DNA from 3 places in the Streptomyces sp. NPDC086549 genome. Region 1 is predicted to be linked to each of the others. Evidence: riboswitches for the same ligand, from Rfam matches in the RefSeq annotation. Region 1 holds a riboswitch; each other region holds the start of a gene.
The links. Region 1 has a riboswitch for cyclic di-AMP ahead of ACIPSA_RS40680 (M23 family metallopeptidase). Riboswitches for the same ligand answer to the same signal wherever they lie in the genome.

Region 2: another riboswitch for cyclic di-AMP. It lies ahead of ACIPSA_RS40095 (transglycosylase SLT domain-containing protein); the one in region 1 lies ahead of ACIPSA_RS40680 (M23 family metallopeptidase).
Region 3: another riboswitch for cyclic di-AMP. It lies ahead of ACIPSA_RS17500 (transglycosylase family protein); the one in region 1 lies ahead of ACIPSA_RS40680 (M23 family metallopeptidase).

The regions. Positions count from the first base shown of each region.
Region 1 covers NZ_JBIVBS010000018.1:122,791-127,031, reverse strand. Annotated here, with positions in the region: gene ACIPSA_RS40695 (GNAT family N-acetyltransferase) at 1-175, opposite strand, end outside; gene ACIPSA_RS40690 (HPr family phosphocarrier protein) at 354-635, shown strand; gene ACIPSA_RS40685 (GntR family transcriptional regulator) at 782-1,477, opposite strand; gene ACIPSA_RS40680 (M23 family metallopeptidase) at 1,666-2,445, opposite strand; cyclic di-AMP (ydaO/yuaA leader) riboswitch at 2,458-2,621, opposite strand; gene ACIPSA_RS40675 (M16 family metallopeptidase) at 2,824-4,212, opposite strand; gene ACIPSA_RS40670 (M16 family metallopeptidase) at 4,209-4,241, opposite strand, start outside.
Region 2 covers NZ_JBIVBS010000017.1:198,455-202,695, reverse strand. Annotated here, with positions in the region: gene ACIPSA_RS40100 (polyprenyl synthetase family protein) at 1-816, opposite strand, end outside; cyclic di-AMP (ydaO/yuaA leader) riboswitch at 1,447-1,630, shown strand; gene ACIPSA_RS40095 (transglycosylase SLT domain-containing protein) at 1,634-2,128, shown strand; gene ACIPSA_RS40090 (HAD family hydrolase) at 2,149-2,955, opposite strand; gene ACIPSA_RS40085 (FAD-dependent oxidoreductase) at 3,154-4,241, opposite strand, start outside.
Region 3 covers NZ_JBIVBS010000004.1:571,230-575,470, reverse strand. Annotated here, with positions in the region: gene eno (phosphopyruvate hydratase) at 1-211, opposite strand, end outside; gene ACIPSA_RS17500 (transglycosylase family protein) at 527-1,234, opposite strand; cyclic di-AMP (ydaO/yuaA leader) riboswitch at 1,239-1,407, opposite strand; gene ACIPSA_RS17495 (transglycosylase family protein) at 1,589-2,584, opposite strand; gene ACIPSA_RS17490 (cytochrome P450) at 2,801-4,081, opposite strand; gene ACIPSA_RS17485 (nucleoside triphosphate pyrophosphohydrolase) at 4,218-4,241, opposite strand, start outside.

The DNA of each region.
Region 1 (4,241 bases):
AGAAGCGGTAGTACTTCGACTCGTCCGAGACCTGCTCGTAGAAACTGACCAGGCGGTCGGCGTCATCAACGGTGATGGGCCGGATGCGCGCGGTACCCCCGTCGCGCAGCACCACGTCCGCCTCCCAGTGGGCGGGGTACTCGTGCCGGTCCTGCCGGCCCGCCGAGGTCTGCATGGGCCCCAGAGTACGGCTCGCGTCGGACAACGGCGCGAGGCAGTCTGTGGAGGACGGAAGTCGGATCGAGGCCGAGGTCCGACGCCACCTCCGGAGCGGGACACAGGACCGCTCCGGACATGCTTCACGATGTGGGAAACTGGTCTAGACAACCCTGAAAAGTGAAGGGCAGCATCACATGGCTGAGCGCCGCGTCAACGTCGGCTGGGCCGAGGGCCTCCACGCCCGCCCCGCCTCCATCTTCGTCCGGGCCGCCACGGCCTCCGGCATCCCCGTGACGATCGCCAAGGCCGACGGCAACCCCGTCAACGCGGCCTCCATGCTCGCCGTTCTGGGCCTGGGCGCCCAGGGCGGCGAGGAGATCGTCCTCGCCTCCGACGCCGAGGGTGCGGACATCGCCCTGGACCGTCTCGCGAAGCTGGTCGCCGAGGGTCTCGAGGAACTGCCCGAGACCGTCTGAGCCACCGCACCGAACGCCGGAGCCGCGTCAGCCCTTTCGGACGGCGCGGCTCCGCCGTATTCTCGCAGAAATTCCAGGCATGCAAGAATTAGGGCAACAGAAATACGCGTCCGCCGAATAACACCTCTTTGTATACGGCGTCCGTGTTAATGCCGCGGACCCGAGATGTTTACGGCATGTTGCGAAGTCCTCACACGTTCCAGCCGGTCGCCACCGCCGGGAAAACGGAGCCGGTGCGCGGATGTCGCGCGCTCGGCGTGCAGCGCCGTGATCGCCCGCGCGCGCTCCCCGTCGCCGCGCGCCACCGCGTCCACGACGGCACCGTGCTCCGCCCAGGACTCCACCGGGTTGGCGGGCGCCTCCACCGCGTACATCCAGGCGATCTTGTGCCGCAACTGGGTCAGCATCGAGGTCAGGGCGTGGCTGCCGGAGGCCTGGGCGAGCGTCTCGTGGAACCAGCCGCCCAGCGAGCGCAGATCCTCGCTGCTGCCGCTCCTGGCCCGCTCCTGGCCCAGCCTGACAAGGCCGCGCAGCACCTTGAGATGGGCCTCGGTGCGCCGCTGCGCGGCCCGGGCGGCGCCGAGCGGCTCCAGGAGCATGCGCATCTCCAGCAGGTCGGCGGCCTCCTGCTCGGTCGGTTCGGCGACGCACGCGCCCGCGTGCCGCCGGGTCACCACGAAGCCCTCGGCTTCCAGCGTGCGCAGGGCCTCACGGACGGGGACGCGTGAGACGCCGTAGCGGCGGGCCAGGAGTTCCTCGGTGAGCCGGCTGCCGCGCTCGTAGACACCCGCGACGATGTCGTCCCGGATCGCCGTGCATACCGAGTGCGCCGGAATACGCATGACCGACCTCCGCCTTAATCCCCGTGAAACGTCGCCGCTTGACGTGTGTTCCGTGACTCTATTGCAATGAGCGGGAATTTCCGACGGCGAGCCGGAATCCATGGATATTTTTTGGACAGCGGCGCGTTCGAAACGACGAAAGCCCCGGCTCGGGGAGCCGGGGCTTCGGAAAGCGGTGCGCCGTGTCCTCAGACGTTCACGCCGTGCTTGCGGAGGTAGGCGACGGGGTCGACGTCCGAGCCGTACTCCGGGGTCGTCCGGGCCTCGAAGTGGAGGTGCGGTCCGGTGACGTTGCCGGTCGCGCCGGAGAGGCCGATCTGCTGGCCGGGGACGACCTTCTGCCCCACGGAGACGCCGATGGACGACAGATGGCCGTACTGGGTGTACATGCCGTCGGCCATCCGGATCACGATCTGGTTCCCGTACGCCCCGCCCCAGCCGGTCGACACGACCGTGCCGGAGCCGACCGCGTGCACCGCGGTGCCGCTCGCGGCGTGGAAGTCGATGCCGGTGTGGGAGCCGGAGGACCACAGGGAACTGCTGGCCTGGTAGCCGGTGGAGACGTACGAGTTCGCGATCGGCGCCACGAACGCGTTGAGGCGCTCGCGCTCGGCCTCGCGGGCGGCGCGCACCTTGGCCTCGCGCTCCTTCTCGGCCAGCGCGGCGGCCTTCTTGCGGGCGGCCTCCTCTGCGGCCTTCTTGCTCGCGGCGTCCTCGGCCGCCTTCTCCTCGGCGGCCTGCGTCTGGGCGGCGGCCTGGGCGTCGATCTGCTCGGCGACCGAGTCGCCGATGGTGATGACGGGGGTGAGGCCGGTGTCCTCGACGGACGGCTCGGCGGCGAGCGCCGGGGCGGCCAGGGTGCCGATGGCGCCGGTGGTGGCGAGGGCAGCGACGCTCGCCGCGCCGACGGTGGTGCGGTGCATGCGGCTGGGACGGCGGTGCTTCCCGGTGGCCCGCGTGAACGCCATGTAGTGGCTGGTCCTTTCCTTCCCTCTCGCCTACCGGGTTAGCTGACGGGTTCGGAACAGGAAGGTCTCCTACGGACCCCCTCGCGGCGCGCGGGCGTCCGATTCACCCCAGGGGACTGCTGTGGGTCCCCGGCTCCCCTGGCTCGCGCCGTACGGGGACTCGGCGATGACTGTCCGGTGCCGCGGGTGCGGCGCACTGCCCGACGAACAGCCTGGACGACGCTATGCGGGCGGTCTTTCAATCCCCAAACCGATCCCGGCTTTTGTAGCGCATCCCACAGGGCAGACAGGCAACCTCCGCCTCAATTCGGACATCTTGGGGGAACACGCGTGGGCCCTGACGACCCGTCGGTCATCAGGGCCCACGCGCGCGTGCCCCTACTCGGCGGAAACGACGGTGACTTCTCCGATGCCGAGGGCCTCGACCGGCTCCTTGATCTGGGCGGCGTCACCCACGAGTACCGTCACCAGACGGTCCACCGGGAAGGCGTTCACCACCGCGGCGGTGGCCTCCACGGTGCCGGTGGCGGCGAGCTGCTGGTACAACGCAGCCTGGTAGTCGTCGGGCAGGTACTGCTCGACCTGGTCGGCCAGCGTGCTCGCCACGGCCGCCGCGGTCTCGTACTTCAGCGGCGCGACCCCCACGAGGTTCTGCACGGCGACGTCGCGCTCGGGGTCGGTGAGGCCCTCCTCGGCGAGCTTGCGCAGCACCGCCCACAGGTCCTCCAGCGCGGGACCGGTGTTCGGGGTGTCCACGGAGCCGCTGATGGCGAGCATCGAGGCACCCGTGCCGTCCGGGGCGGACCTCAGGACCTGCCCGAACGAACGCACACCGTAGGTGTAGCCCTTCTCCTCGCGCAGGACGCGGTCCAGGCGGGAGGTCAGGGTGCCGCCGAGGCAGTACGTGCCGAGCACCTGGGCGGCCCACACGCGGTCGTGCCGGTCCGCGCCGACACGGCCGATGAGCAGCTGCGTCTGGACGGCCCCCGGACGGTCCACGATGACGACCCGGCCGGTGTCGTCGGCGGTCACCGGCGGCACCGGCCGCGGCTGCGCCGTGGAGCCGGTCCAGCCGCCCAGGGTGTCGCCGAGCAGTTCGTCGAGATCGATGCCGGTGAGGTCGCCGACGATCACGGCGGTGGCCGTGGCGGGCCGGACGTGCCGCTCGTAGAAGGCGCGTACGGCCGCCGCGTCGAGCTTCTCGACCGTCTCCTCTGTGCCCTGGCGCGGGCGCGACATGCGCGAGGTCGGCGGGAACAGCTCCTTGGAGAGTTCCTTGGCCGCGCGGCGGGAGGGGTTCGCCAGCTCGTGCGGGATCTCGTCGAGGCGGTTGCGGACCAGCCGCTCGACCTCGCTGTCGGCGAACGCGGGCGTCCTGAGGGCGTCGGCGAGCAGGCCGAGCGCCTTGCCGAGGCGGGAGGCCGGGACCTCCAGGCTCAGGCGGACGCCCGGGTGGTCGGCGTGCGCGTCCAGGGTGGCGCCGCAGCGCTCCAGCTCGGCGGCGAACTCCTCGGCGGAGTGTTTGTCGGTGCCCTCGGAGAAGGCCCGCGCCATGATCGTGGCGACGCCGTCGAAACCGGCCGGCTCGGCGTCCAGCGGTGCGTCCAGGAGCACCTCGACGGCGATGACCTGCTGGCCGGGGCGGTGGCAGCGCAGAACGGTCAGGCCGTTCTCCAGCGTGCCGCGCTCGGGGGCCGGGAAGGCCCACGGCTTCGCCTCGCCCGCGTGGGGCTGGGGGTGGAATTCCATCGCGGCGAGCTCGGTCACTTGGCCGCCTCCTCGTGGTCGTCGCCGGC
Region 2 (4,241 bases), on a different contig from region 1:
GTCGAGGAGCTCGCAGAGCGCGATGTCCTCGGCCAGCCCCAGCCGCGCCGCCCGCTCCCGCAGCCGCAGCACCGGAAGCGTCGGGATGCCCTCCCGCAGATCGGTGCCCGGCGTCTTCCCGGACTCGTGCGAGTCGGACGCGATGTCGAGCACGTCGTCCGCCAGCTGGAAGGCGACGCCGAGCCGTTCGCCGTACTGGGTCAGCACGTCGACGACCGTCTCGTCGGCCCCCGACATCATCGCCCCGAACCGGCACGACACGGCCACCAGCGACCCCGTCTTGCCGCCCAGCACGTCCAGGTAGTGCTCGACCGGATCCCGGCCGTCCGACGGCCCCGCCGTCTCCAGGATCTGTCCGGTGACCAGCCGCTCGAACGCGAGGGCCTGGACCCGCACCGCCTCGGGGCCGAGGTCGGCGAGGATCTGCGAGGCGCGGGCGAACAGGAAGTCACCCGTGAGGACGGCGACCGAGTTGCCCCAACGGGTGTTCGCGCTGTCCACCCCGCGGCGTACCGCCGCCTCGTCCATCACGTCGTCGTGGTACAGCGTCGCGAGGTGCGTCAGCTCGACGACCACGGCCGAGGGCACGACACCCGGCGCGTACGGGTCACCGAACTGCGCCGCGAGCATCACGAGCAGCGGCCGGAACCGCTTCCCGCCCGCCCTCACGAGGTGCTGCGCGGCCTCCGTGATGAACGGGACCTCGCTCTTGGTGGCTTCGAGCAAGCCTTCCTCGACAGCGGCCATTCCGGCCTGGACATCGGCTTCCAGAGCCTGGTCCCGCACGCTCAGCCCGAACGGCCCGACGACGGTCACGTGGGGTCTCCTGTCTGCTGGTGTCTGCTGGCGATTACACGGTTTGTCGATAGGTCGCTGCCATCACTCAAGTCAGCGTATCCGGTCAGGTTTCGATCACCGATAGCGCCCACGGTTACAGCCCAGGCGGTATCGGATCACGACCGGTATGTTCATGATCAGGAGATATGGTTCGATATTTATAGATTCACCACGATGTGACACTTTTCGTTCCTATATACCCGGTCTCCATGTACCCGGTGCCCACACCTGATCCACGTACCCGATCCATCGGACACGGTCCTCCGTCTGGCCGAACGAGGGCCGCCCCGACCACGGCCCACCACCCGATCCGGCGGTCGACCTCCCGGAACCGACCGGATCCGCCGTGACCTGCATGTCCGTTTCGCCGCGATTGTTATTCCGTGAGTTGGGTCACGTGGCCCCGATGGCGCACCGCACCCCCGACACCCGTTCCACCCTTTGCCCGTAAGTCAGTTGAGGCTTGGCACCCGCAAAGGATCAAGTACCTCATACGTATCAGACCAAGGTCAAATGGTGCGTTCTGTGAATCAGGTACTTGTTCCCGACATGTGCTCTCGCATAGCTTCCGAGCCTGTCAGGCGGACGCCTAATCCTGCCGCCGCCCGACGTAACCCATCGACGAACTCATTCGCGTAGGCAGGAGCGGGGGAACCAGGTAAGTCGCCGGGCCGGACGACACACGTCGCACGGAACGGCTAGGGGTGAAGTCGTGCCGCCTCACGGAGGCACGGCCGGGCACCTCCCCGCCCGAACCCGACAGCTCACCTCGCAGGCGACGGAGAGGAACTTCGCCATGCCTGCTGCCGCTCAGCACATCAGCACCCGCACGTCCCGCCTCATCCGCAAGCTCGCCTTCGCCGGCACCGGTGTCACGGTGCTCGCCGTCCCGCTGGTCTGCGCGACCACCGCCTCGGCCGCCCCGACGGCCACCACGGCCACCACGCCCGCCACGACCTTGGCCGGGTACCCGAACAACCTCGACGGCTGGATCCGCGAGTCCCTCGCGATCATGGCGGAGAAGCACATTCCGGGCACCTACAACGGCATCTACCGCAACATCATGCGTGAGTCCTCGGGCAACCCGCGGGCCATCAACCTGTGGGACTCCAACGCGGTCAAGGGCATCCCGTCCAAGGGCCTGCTCCAGGTCATCGACCCGACGTTCAACGCGTACCACGTGGCCGGAACGTCCTTCGACATCTACGACCCGGTCGCGAACATCACGGCCGCGTGCAACTACGCGGCCGCGCGGTACGGCTCCATGGACAACGTCAACAGCGCCTACTGACAGGCCCTGACTGACGCGGGTCAGGCGAAGAGTCTCTCGAGGACGACGGCGATGCCGTCGTCCTCGTTCGACAAGGTGACCTCGTCGGCGACCGCCCTCAGTTCGGGGTGGGCGTTGGCCATCGCCACTCCGTGGGCGGCCCACCGGAACATCGGGATGTCGTTGGGCATGTCCCCGAAGGCGAGGGCCTGTTCACGGCTCAGACCGAGGTGTTCGGCGGCCAGCGCCAGGCCCGTGGCCTTGGTGATGCCGCACGGCTGGAGCTCGACGGTCCCTGGCCCCGACATGGTGACCGTCGCCAGCGAACCCACGACTCCGCGCGCCGCGTCCGCCAACTCGTCGTCGGACAAGGACTGATGGCGGAGCAGGACCTTGCTGATGGGTTCGCACCAGAGGTCGTCGCGCCGCCGGACCCGTACGGCGGGCAGGGTCGGATGGGGCATCAGGTACCCGGGCTCGATGAGCGTGAGCCCATCCACTCCGTCCTGGTCGACGGCCGCGAACACCTGTCCCACCTCGGCCTCGATCTTGCCGAGCGCGGTCTCGGCGAGCTCCCGGTCCAAAGTGACCGACCACAGCAGACGGTCCGCGCCGGCGTCGTACAACTGCGCGCCCTGCCCGCACACCGCGAGCCCCTTGCCGCCGAGGTCCTCCAGCAGCGGCCGCACTCTCGGCGCCGGGCGCCCCGTCACCACGAGGTGCTGCGCGCCGGCCTCCACCGCCCGCGCGAGCGCCGCGCGGGACCGGTCGGAGAGGGTGTCGTCACCGCGCAGCAGCGTCCCGTCCAGGTCGGTGGCGATGAGTGTATAAGCGGGGGGAGCGGCCATGATCAGAGAATACGGACACCACGCCGCTCCGACTCACCCCCGTCCGGCCGCCTCACTCAGCCCCAAGTGGTGCCCGCGGGCTCCTTCCCTCCCCGTCTTCCCTCCCCATCGTGGTCTTCGCCATGATCAAGCCCCGCGGCTGTCGACAACGCTCGTGATCAATACACCCAGGGCCTGGGCCGGCGGCCCGGACGGATGTCAGCCGTGTGCCGCCACCAGGTGCTTCGCCAGCCGCGGGGAGGCGAACTCCGTGCCGCAGACGAAGCGCATCACCGGGCCGTAGGACGCGGCGGCCGGGAGGCCGGTGAAGTAGAGGCCGGGGACCGAGGAGACGTAGCCGGCGCCGAGCTTCGCGGCGCCGCGGCTCACCGTGAGCTGGGTGCGCAGTCCGTGGCCCAGGAAATCCATGGCCGCGATGTTCACGCGGTAGCCGGTGGCCGCGATGATGTGGTCGGCGGAGAGCCGGGTGGTACCGCCCGCGTGGGTGCGGACCGTGAGGACCGGGCTGCCGTCGGAGGCGTCCGCGCCCACCACCGCGCCGACCTCCTCGACCTGCACCTTGCCCTCGAAGCGGTCGCGCAGCCACCAGGCGCCGAGCGGGCCGAGGACCCGGCGTACCAGGTAGTGGCGGACCTGGGCCGGAAGGTAGCGGTAGGGGTGGGGGTAGTAGCTGAGGGCCCACAGGGACCAGGCCCGGCCGAAGGGAGATACCGGGCACAGCTTCGGCTGGTTCCAGGGCGGGGCGCCGAAGGCGACCTTGCCGTGACCGCGCGAGACCACGCGCACCTGTGCGCCCGCCTCCGCCGCCAGTGCCGCCGTCTCCAGCGCCGACTGGCCGGCGCCGATGACGATCAGTTCCTTGCCGGAGAAGCGTGTGAGGTCGTGGTGCTGGGAGCTGTGGGAGACCGGGCCCGTGGGGGTGGGTCCATCCGCCGCCGCCTTGGCGAGCTCCGCCGGGAGGTGGGCCAGGCCCGACAGGCCCGTCGCGACCACGACCGCGCGGGCCGTGAACAGCTCTCCCGAGTCCAGCTTGAGTTCGAACCCGGCGCTCTTGCCGCGGTCGACGGACACCACGCGCACCTGCTCCAGCTCGGGCACGAGCTTCTGCTGGAACCACTCGCCGTAGGCGATGAAGGTCTCGACCGGGATGATGTCCTCGTCGGTCACCAGCCGGCGGATGCCCGCCGCGTCGCAGTAGTCGGCGAGCGTGTGGCCGCGCTGCGGGCAGTCGAGGTTGGAGGCCGCCGGGGTCGACTTGAGGATCATTCCGGCGGGCATGTGGTCGC
Region 3 (4,241 bases), on a different contig from region 1:
GGACGGCCTTCTCGACGCCCTTGCCCAGGTAGCGGTTCGGGTCACCGTCGCGGAGCTCGATGGCCTCGAAGGCACCGGTGGAGGCGCCGGACGGAACGGCGGCACGACCCGTGCTGCCGTCGTCGAGGCCTACCTCGACCTCGACCGTGGGGTTGCCTCGGGAGTCCAGGATTTCCCGGGCTACGACGACGTCGATGGACGGCACGAGCATCTCCTTCTTGGGATGTGACGCTGGAAGTGCGGGGCTGGTGTGCCTTGCGACTAGAGCCTAGCCGTCCCCGGGCCATCGGCCACCGACCGACCGTCCCGCGGACAGGGAGACGGTACACATTGTTTCCGGTCGGAACAAAGGGGCGGACGAAAACGGGTGGAGCACCACTGGTGCAAAGAGAAACCCCGCTCCGGTGCGTACGGGGGAAAACGCACCGGAACGGGGAGACCGTGGGGACGGGGGGCGACCCCCACGTGTCCCCCACTGTGGGGGACACGGTTGTGAGGGGGCTGTGGTTCAGCTGCCCGCCGCGTATTACTTCAGATGCAGCTGCTGACCCGGGTAGATGAGGTCCGCGTCCTGGACGATGTCCTTGTTCAGCTTGAACAGCTTCTGCCAGCCGCCCTTGACCTTGTGCTTCGCGGCGATCGTGCTCAGGGTGTCACCCTTGACGACCTTGTACTCGCCGTCGCCCTTCTTGACCTTCTTGCCGGTCGGGGTGGTGACGGTCTTGCTCGCGGCCGGGCGCTTCGCGGAGCGGGTGGCGGCCTGCTGCTCGGTCGAACGGGTGGCGGTGCTCGCGGAGGAGCCGCTGCTCGTGGAGGGGCTCGAGGAGGCGTTCGAGGAGCTGCCGCCAGTGTAAGCAGCGCCGGACAGGCCCTTGCCGCAGACCGGCCAGGCACCCTTGCCCTGCGCGGCGAGAACCTTCTCGGCGATCTCGATCTGCTGCGCCTTGGTGGCCTTGTCGGCGGTGCCGGCGTACTTCGCGCCGCCGTACGCGGCCCACGTCGAGGCGGAGAACTGCAGTCCGCCGTAGTAGCCGTTTCCGGTGTTGATGGCCCAGTTACCGCCGGACTCGCACTGGGCGACGGCGTCCCACTCGGAGGCGGTGGCCGCGGAGGCGGTACCGGAGGCCATCAGCGGGGCGGCGATGGCGGCGCCGGTGACACCGGCGAGCGCGATGGCGCGGGTGGCCTTGGCCTTGGAGGGACGACGGTGCTTGCCCTTGGCGGAAAACAGCATGAATGGATCCCCTCACCGACGCCTGCGAGGTGAGCTGTCGGGTTCGGGCCGGTTGAGTTGCCCGGCCACACCTCCGCTGGGAGGCGTGGCTCCACCCCTAGCCGCCCCGGCTCAACTGTCCGGCGCGGCACTTACCTTGGGTCCCCCGCTCCTGCCTGCGGCGCTTTACGCGTCGACTGTTCCCGGGCAGCCGCTGGCAGGATTCGGCGTTGCGACAGCCGGGGCTCGTGGTGACGAGCGTCATGACCGTAGACACGCGATCCGGGGAATTTCAAAGACGATCAGGGCTTCTGAGACTCATCCCACACTTTCACCAAATCAGACATTCGGCGCGAAGTGGGACGTCAACTCCCGCTATTTTCCACCCTTTTCGGCGCCGAGTTCCAGGGTCTGACCGGGAGTGATGTCATTCGGGTCGGCCCCGATGGCCGCCTTGTTGGCGGCGTAGAGCGCGCGCCATCCGCCGTCGAGGCCAAGGGAGTCGGCGATGGACGCGAGGGTGTCGCCGTCGCGAACCGTGTAGCCCTGCGAGGCGTGACGGCCCGACGACTCGGCACCCTGTCCGTTTGCTTCGCTTTCGTCCGCACTGACACCACGGTGGCGGCCACCGCCGATCGCGCCGGTGTCGACCAGGCTCCAAGACCCCCCGTCCTGCCACGAGTTGTCCGAGTCGTCGGATTTGACCGTTTCTGTGGGCGAGCTGCCGCTTCCCTGCGAGCCGTTCGAACCGGAAGATTCCGACTTGTCCGACTTGCTGGAATCGGCAGAGCCCTTGGACCCGTGCTTCGCGTCGGCACCCTTGCCCGCACCGGCCTTCGACGAGGAGGAGCCCTTCGACGAGGAGTCCGACCCCGAGGACGAGTGAGACGAGTCGGACGAGCCGGAGGAATCCGACGAATCGGAGGAGCCGGACGAGTCACCGGAGTCGGACGATCCGGATGACCCGACACCCGGGTCGACGTCGACCGACCCGGAGTCCGAGGTGAGCCCGGAGAGCAGTGCGCAGGTGGCCCAGGGGGTGGTGCCCTGGTCGTCCAGGATCTTCTCGGCGACGGCTATCTGCTGCGAGCGACTGGCCTCGTCGGGGCTGGAGGCGTAGTCGAGGCCGCCGTACTTGTCCCAGTCGTCCTGGGACATCTGCAGGCCGCCGTAGTACCCGTTTCCGGTGTCGGCACTCCAGGAGCCGCCGCTCTCGCACTCGGCCACCTTGTCCCATGTGGTGCCGTCGGCCGCGTTGGCGCTCGCCGCGCCGAGCAGCGGGATGGCGATGGCGGAGCCGGCCACTCCGGCCGCGACGAGGAGGGCCGGAGCCTGACGGGGGCGACGGTGACGACCGTTCCCGGAAATCATGCGGAAGCCTTTCGTGCGACAGCGGTGACCCGCGCGGTACATGAAGCCGACGTGCCGCGCTGATCAGTGAACGTATCGGCAGACGATCACTTGTCACAAGTTAATGCCGCGCAGATCACGTGAAGATCACGGTGTTGAGCGTCTGTCATCTTCCTGCCCCGGGCGGGCACCTCGGGTGATATGCGGCCGGTCCGCGGAATATCCCACTCCGGTCGATTACCGGACGGGTGTGAACTCCACGGGCAAGGTGCGCAGTCCACGCATGATGAGCCCGCCGCGCCACCGCAAATCGGCCGGATCCACCGCGAGTCGGAGGTCGGGCAGGCGGGTGAGGAGGGTGGCGAGCGCGGTCTGGCCCTCAAGGCGGGCGAGCGGAGCACCGAGGCAGTAGTGGATGCCGTGGCCGTATCCGAGGTGTTGGTTGTCACGCCGTCCCAGGTCGAGGACGTCCGGGTCGGCGAATCTCTCCGGGTCCCGGTCGGCGGCCGCGAGGACGACGAGGACGGGGTCGCCAGGTGCGATGTCCTGCCCGCCGATGGTGAGCGGCTCGGTGGCGAACCGCCAGGTGGCCAGCTCGACCGGGCCGTCGTAGCGCAGGAGTTCCTCCACGCCGGTCTCCAGGAGGTCCCGTTCGTGGCGGGCGAGGGACGCCTGGAGGCGGTGTCGCTGCTCGGGATGGGTGAGGAGGGCATAGGTGCCGTTGCCGATGAGGTTGACGGTCGTCTCGAACCCGGCGAACAGCAGGATGAAGGCCATGGCCGCGGCCTCGTTCTCGGTGAGGTGCTCACCGTGGTCGGAGGAGCGGATGAGCCCGGAGATGAGGTCCTCGCCGGGGGCGGGGCTGTCGGGCAGGGCCTCGCGCTTCTTGTGGATGAGCTCGGCGAGATAGCCCCGCATCTTCTTGACGGAGCGCGCGACCCCGCCCCGCGGTCCTCCCCCGTGCCGGATCATCATCCCCGCCCAGTCCCGGAAGTCGTCCTGGTCCTCGCGCGGAACGCCGAGCATGTCGCAGATGGCGTAGATGGGAAGGGGGAAGGCGAACTCGTGGATGAGGTCCGCGGACCCTTCACCCGCGAACCGGTCGATGAGCTGGTCGGTCAGTTCCTGCACGCGCGAGCCGAACTCGGCGACCCGGCGGGGCGTGAACGCCTTGCTGACCAGCCGGCGCAGCCGGGTGTGGTCCGGCGGGTCGATGTTGAGCAGATGCGTCATCAGCTCGGCCTTGCGCTCGCCGGGGATGCCGGTCTTGCCCTTGGCGTGCGCGGGCTCATCGTGATGCGCCGGGTTCTTCGACAGCCGCTGGTCGGCCAGGGCCTCCTTGGCATCGGCGTAACGGGTGACCAGCCAGGCCTCCACACCGCTCGGAAGTTCCGTCCGGCGCACCGGGGCGTGCTCGCGGAGCCAGGCGTAGGCCGGGTAGGGGTCGGCGGCGAACTCCCAGGTGAACAGGTCGGGGGCGGGAGGGGCGGCGTGGGGTGGGTGGGGCTGGTTGGTCACTCCTCGACGGTATCCGGCTTCTCGGCGGGTGCCGCGCGGAGGGCAGTGCGGGCGGCGGCCGCCGGTGCCCGCCGGCTCTCTCGCCTCCCGCTCCCCGCAAGCCCCTGTAAGCCCCCGCACCCGCCCCGGAAGGCGGCTAGCCCTCGTGCACGCCCTCTGC